2 regions of the Vibrio taketomensis genome follow, and region 1 is predicted to be linked to the other one. Evidence: predicted binding sites of a transcription regulator. Region 1 holds the regulator's gene; the other holds the start of a gene.

The links. Region 1 encodes MetJ, which represses methionine synthesis genes. Its sites were predicted from a motif close to TTAGACNTNTANANGTCTAA; they were not measured.
Region 2: metN (methionine ABC transporter ATP-binding protein MetN) is a predicted target of MetJ. The motif match lies at 2,008-2,027, and genes of this name have one in related genera.

Annotation. Positions count from the first base shown of each region.
Region 1 covers NZ_AP019649.1:183,039-186,463, reverse strand. Annotated here, with positions in the region: gene rpmE (50S ribosomal protein L31) at 1-91, shown strand, start outside; gene Vt282_RS00880 (malic enzyme-like NAD(P)-binding protein) at 317-1,591, shown strand; gene metJ (met regulon transcriptional regulator MetJ) at 1,701-2,018, opposite strand; gene Vt282_RS00870 (O-succinylhomoserine (thiol)-lyase) at 2,241-3,407, shown strand; gene Vt282_RS00865 (bifunctional aspartate kinase/homoserine dehydrogenase II) at 3,408-3,425, shown strand, end outside.
Region 2 covers NZ_AP019649.1:2,269,477-2,272,901, reverse strand. Annotated here, with positions in the region: gene Vt282_RS10480 (MetQ/NlpA family lipoprotein) at 1-181, opposite strand, end outside; partial or broken gene Vt282_RS10475 (methionine ABC transporter permease) at 215-880, opposite strand; gene metN (methionine ABC transporter ATP-binding protein MetN) at 870-1,904, opposite strand; gene gmhB (D-glycero-beta-D-manno-heptose 1,7-bisphosphate 7-phosphatase) at 2,127-2,678, shown strand; gene Vt282_RS10460 (MliC family protein) at 2,730-3,083, shown strand; gene Vt282_RS10455 (YitT family protein) at 3,146-3,425, opposite strand, start outside.

The DNA of each region.
Region 1 (3,425 bases):
CTACACTGGTAAGCAACGTATCGTTGATACAGGCGGCCGTGTTGATCGCTTCAACAAGCGTTTCGGTGCTCTATCAAGCGGCAAGAAGTAATTACTACTTTATACCGATTCTAAAAAAGGACGCACAGCGTCCTTTTTTATTGCCTCAATTTCCAGCGCCAGTCTTTATCTTTCAATAACCCATTGTTTTGCCAAAATGCGAGCTGGTAGACCTTCTTAATTATCGTTAAGCCTATAATAACTGATTAGATTTGATAGCAAATCAAACTTAAAAACAACGTTTTTAACAGTTACACAATAACGAGAAATTAATCCTATGTCAGACGCTCAATCAGTCGAACTCAGCGCAGAAGAACTCTTCCGTCAACAAGCCCTTGAATACCACGCATCCCCTATCGCAGGCAAAATTGAAATCGCCCTTACCAAGCCAGCAGAAAGCGCCAAAGATCTTGCTTTAGCTTATAGTCCTGGTGTGGCTGAGCCCGTTCGAGAAATTGCTCAAAACCCAGAGAATGTTTATAGGTACACCGCCAAAGGCAATATGGTCGCCGTGATATCAAATGGTACCGCCATTCTAGGTCTTGGTAACTTAGGACCATTGGCGTCTAAACCCGTGATGGAAGGTAAAGCCCTGCTATTTAAACGCTTTGCTGGATTAGATTCGATTGATATTGAAGTGAAACACCGCACCATTGAAGAGTTTGTCGACACGGTTGCCAATATTGCAGACACCTTTGGTGGCATCAACTTAGAAGACATCAAAGCGCCAGATTGCTTTGAAATTGAAAAGCAGCTAATCGAGCGTTGTGATGTGCCGGTTTTTCACGATGACCAACACGGCACCGCGATAGTCACCGCCGCCGGTATGCTTAATGCGATGGAGCTACAAGGCAAAAAACTAGAAGACGCAACTATTGTCTGCCTTGGTGCTGGTGCAGCCGCCGTTGCGTGTATGGAATTACTAATCAAATGCGGTGCGATGCGTGAAAAAATTTACATGTTGGATCGCAAGGGCGTAATTCACACTCGTCGTGACGATCTCAATGAATACAAAAAGTTATTTGCTAACAATACCGATAAACGCACTCTAGAAGATGTGATTGAGGGTGCCGATATCTTCCTTGGTGTGTCCGGGCCGAACCTACTTCCACAAGATGCGCTGAAATTAATGGCCGATAAGCCGATCGTATTTGCCTGTTCAAACCCAGATCCAGAAATTAAGCCCGAGCTGGCTCATCAAGTACGTGATGATTTAATTATGGGTACGGGCCGCAGTGACTATCCAAACCAAGTCAATAACGTACTTTGTTTCCCGTTTATTTTCCGCGGTGCACTGGATGTGCGTGCCAGTGAAATAAATGATGAAATGAAATTAGCCGCGGTAGAAGCAATTCGTCAACTAGCGAAATTGCCAGTACCAGCAGAAGTACTTGCGGCTGCAGGTGTGGATTCATTGGAATTTGGTCGTGATTACATTATTCCAAAACCGATGGATCCTAGACTGCTCGCGAATGTCGCCAAAGCCGTCGCGCAAGCTGCGGTAGACTCCGGTGTCGCTCGAATTGAAATGCCTGAAAATTATATGGCTTAGCTGTCGTTGCTATCGACTCTTTGAACGTTAATCATAAACACAAAAACCGCAGTTTTAACTGCGGTTTTTGTGTGCATCACTGGTTGGTGCTTATACCAGCCGACAACGTTTAGTCATCAAATGCTTCAAACTCGATGCCCATCGCCGTCATCAATTCTTTCGCTTCTGATGGAATGTCATCAGGGCGGTCTTTACGCAAATCTTCATCGGTCGGCAAAGGCTGTCCGGTGTAGGCATGCAAAAACGCTTCACATAGCAATTCACTATTAGTCGCATGGCGTAGGTTATTGATTTGGCGGCGCGTGCGCTCATCCGTCAATACCTTTAATACTTTCAATGGAATTGAAACGGTAATCTTTTTTACTTGTTCGCTCTTCTTTCCATGTTCAGCATATGGGCTAATGTAATCGCCATTCCAGTCTGCCATTGCGCACCTTCGTTATAGTTTGATCGGTAATTTGGTTAGGTGCTAATTTTAGCGGCTTTTAAGGCTGCAAGCAAAGACATATAGACGTCCAGATGTATTGACGGCTCACATTTAGACAAGTAAAGTAGCGTAAATGGATTGTGAATGCATTGTATCTACGCTCGCTCGTTGAGAAAACGCATTCTTACTGACAAATCACAATTTGTTCGAAAGGAAACACTTATGAGCACCCGCAAGCCTGCTACTATCGCGGTTCGTACCGGCATAGAGTCCGATACTCAACACAACGCCGTCGTTCCTCCTATTTATCTTTCAACCAATTATGGTTTCTCTGCTTTTGGTGATGTGCCAAAATACGATTACACGCGTTCAGGCAACCCTAATCGAGGCTTGCTGGAAAAAACACTCTACCAATTAGAATCAGGCCAAGGCGCGGTAATCACCAACTGCGGAACCTCTGCTCTTAATCTGTTAGCCACCAGCTTATTAGGCCCCAATGACCTCATCATCGCACCACATGACTGCTATGGTGGCAGCTACCGTCTTTTTAACACTCGCGCTCAAAAAGGTGACTTTAAGGTCTTATTTGTCGATCAGTCTGATCCGCAAGCACTCAGTCACGCATTAGCTCAAAAGCCTAAATTAGTCCTAGTTGAAACACCATCAAATCCACTGGTGCGTGTCGTGGATATCGAACAAATTTGTCAGCAGGCACATGCGGTTGATGCCTTAGTCGCGGTCGACAATACCTTTCTAACTCCAGTGTACCAAAAGCCTCTTGAACTCGGCGCGGATATTGTCATTCACTCGACGACCAAATTCATTAACGGCCACTCCGATGTGATTGGCGGTGTCGTCATTACCAAAACCCATGAATTGGCGGAAGAACTCGCTTGGTGGGGTAATTGTATTGGCGCAACGGGCACGCCATTTGATAGCTACATGACACTGCGAGGTCTACGCACATTGTCTGCTCGTATGCGTGTCCACGAAGAGAGCGCAACGCATATTCTTGAGTTTCTCAAAAAACATGCATTGGTCGGTAATATTTATCACCCAAGTTTACCCACTCATCCAGGTCATCAAATTGCACTCAAACAACAAAGTGGCTTTGGCTCTATGCTCAGCTTTGAATTTGCAGGTAGTTTTGAACAACTCAAAACCTTTGTGAGTGGGCTACAATTGTTCTCCCTCGCAGAATCACTTGGTGGTGTTGAAAGCTTAATCTGTCATCCCGCATCGATGACACACCGCGCGATGGGCGAAGCCGCACTGGCAGAAGCTGGCGTTTCACAGCAATTATTACGTTTATCAGTTGGTCTTGAAGATGCAGACGATCTTATCGCTGATTTGGAACAAGCATTCGCATTGGCACTGGAGCAAAACTAAATGAGTATCGAAAGACAA
Region 2 (3,425 bases), 880 kb from region 1:
CATCAAGACCATATTTCTCTTTCGCGACTTTCGCGGCAATCTCTGCCACTTGTTCTTCTGCACCGGCAATAACACCGACTTTGATTTTGCTGTTATCGACTTCCTTTTCACCACAACCAGTCAGTACAAGTGCTGATGCCGCAGCGATAATAGCGAATAAACCCTTTACATTAAATTTCATAACAATCTCCTTATAAAAACTTTTATCGATGATCACACGGCGAACAACGGCATCACCGATAGATTGAATCATTTGTACTAGGACAATCAGCATCACCACCGTAACCGCCATAATTATGACGTCGTAGCGATGGAAGCCATAGCGGATAGCAACATCTCCTAAACCGCCGCCACCGACTGTACCAGCCATTGCTGAATAGCTGACGAGAGTAACCAGTGTAATCGTTACAGAGTTAACAATGGTTGGTAACGCTTCTGGTAGTAGCACTTTGGTGACAATTTGTAGTGGCGTCGCGCCCATTGATTGCGCGGCTTCAACCAAGCCCGTTGGGACTTCAAGCAGCGCACCTTCGATTAAGCGAGCAACAAACGGAATCGCCCCAATCGTGAGTGGAACAATCGCTGCCGTAGTGCCGATAAATGTCCCGACCAAGAGTTTGGTGACTGGAATTATCGCGACCATCAAGACTAAAAATGGCACTGAGCGACCGATATTGACGATGGCACCAAGCGTACGGTTTAGGCGTGAGTTTTCCAGTAAGCCGCCTTTTTTGGTCGTATGCAGAATCACACCGAGAGGAATACCAATCGCGAAGCCGACGATGCCGGCAACGGCAACCATGTAAACCGTTTCCCATGTTGCGCTAAGCAGTAAGTCTGAATTGAGGTTTAGCCAATCAGTAATGGTTTTAAAGGACATAGCCAAGCACCTCTACTTTTACATTGTTATCGCTTAAAAACGTAATCGCGTTATTTGCATCATCTTCAGTGCCGAACAACTCTGCTACCATCATGCCGAATTTCACGCCACCGGCGTAATCGAGATCGGAACTAAGAATGTTGACGTCGATGTTGTATTTTCGAGAGATTTGACTCATCAGAGGCGCATCGACCGTAGCTCCGGTAAATTCAAGACGCACTAATGGGTAACTGCTTTCAACACGAGTTGGCTGCAGACGTACTTGATAATCTTCTGGAATCGAAAGATCCAAGGTTGAGCGAATAAAGTTATGGGCAAGTTGCGTTTTAGGGTGGGCAAAAATTTCACCCACAGTGCCTTTTTCAACCAATTCACCACCACCGATAATCGCCACTTCGTGACAGATGCTTTTCACCACATCCATTTCGTGTGTGATCAGCAAAATAGTGATTTTCAGTTTGCGGTTGATTTCACGTAGTAGCTCTAAAATAGATTGCGTTGTTGCAGGATCTAGAGCGCTGGTGGCCTCATCACATAGTAATACTTTTGGATCGCAAGCTAGAGCGCGAGCGATAGCCACACGTTGCTTTTGACCACCGCTTAAATTCGATGGGTAACTTTCGTGTTTATCCGCAAGACCAACCAGTTGCAGTAACTCAGTAACTTTAGCTTGAACCCGATTCTTCTCTTTACCGGCGAGCTCAAGTGGCAGAGCAACGTTATCGAATACCGTGCGTGATAAAAGCAGATTAAAATGCTGGAAGATCATGCCAATATTGCGGCGCGCTTCGCTCAGCTGGGCTTTGCTCAATTTAGTTAGGTCGACACCATCAACAATGATTTCGCCACTGGTTGGCGCTTCAAGCATGTTTACACAGCGGATCAGCGTACTTTTACCAGCGCCTGATGCGCCGATAACACCAAATATCGTTCCTTGTGCGATATGAAGGTTAATATCTTTCAGGGCATTAATGGCTTGTTTGCCTTGATAGAACACCTTATTTACCTGATTAATCTTAATCATTGAGAATCCTTCTTAAGCTCGAGTTGAACCAGTAGATAATGTTGAGCTATATCTCATTTGTTAGATGATGCTATGGTGTTGTTGAATTAGTGTCAATAGATATTTTTACGTCTAGACGTCTAAATGCACTGATCGGAGCAATCGATTAAGTAATTAGATAGTGATGAAAGAAATAAAGCGTGTAATAATTCTCAGCATAGACAGTAATTAGAGATAGAAATTTTGGCAAAACCAGCAGTCTTTTTAGACCGTGATGGCGTGATTAACGTTGACCACGGCTACGTGCATGACGAACACGATTTTGAGTTCATCGAGGGCGTTTTTGACGCGACGAAAAAATTACAGCAAATGGGTTACTTGCTAGTACTTGTAACTAACCAGTCTGGTATTGCACGTGGGAAGTTCTCAGAAGACCGTTTTCTTTCACTGACTCAGTGGATGGATTGGAACTTTGTCGATAATGGTGTTGAGCTTGATGGTATCTACTACTGTCCACACCATGCTGAACATGGTCAAGGTGACTACAAACAAGATTGTGATTGCCGCAAACCAAAACCGGGTATGTTTATCTCAGCTCGTGATTTCCTGAAAATCGATATGGCTAATTCAGTCATGATTGGCGATAAAGCGGAAGATATGATGGCCGCTGAAGCCGCTGGTGTCGGCACGAAAATTCTCGTGCGTACCGGTAAACCAATTACCGAACAAGGTGAGTCGTTGGCGAGTGTGGTACTCGACAGTATTCGGGATGTTCCTAACTATTTAAATAAATAGACTATTATTTAAAGGCTGCGTTTGCAGCCTTTAATTTTATTGGAGGTAATCATGATCAGAATCGGCATGTTGATAACCAGTGCTGTTCTACTTTCTGCTTGTTCGACTAGCAATAGTGATGGTTCGAATAGTGCAGATAATCATAGCGAAAACTATGGCTACCATTATCAGTGTAGTGACGACAAAACGTTTCAAGCGGACTATTTAATCGAAGAGCGTGGAGCGTTGGTCAATGTCGATGGTGAAGATTATGCTTTGGTGCAAGTGCCGGCAGGTTCAGGCACGCGCTATATGCTACCTGAATTCGCACAAACAGAAGTGGCACCGATTAATTTGTACACCAAGGGTGATTATGCACGCTTGGAATATGGCTTAGATGTATTCATTAACTGTGTAAACCAATAAGTACCGAACGTTAAATGCCGCCTTTAAATGGGCTTGATAATTTACCAAGCCCTAGGGGCGTATTAACTGTATTTTACAATATAGCGACTTGGCTTGTGATTCATACCAAGGACAACATTTAAGATAAACGCACCAACCACCGAATAGGCAAGAATCAGCGGAGAAACAAAAAAGAAAGACATCGTTAAGATCGAAAAATCAATCGCTAGCTGTGTTTTACCCACCGAAATACCAAACTTGTCTTGAATAAATAGACACAGCACATTAAAGCCGCCCAAACTTGAGCGATGTCGGAATAGAATCAACATTCCCAACCCCATCAATAATCCGCCCGCTATTGCG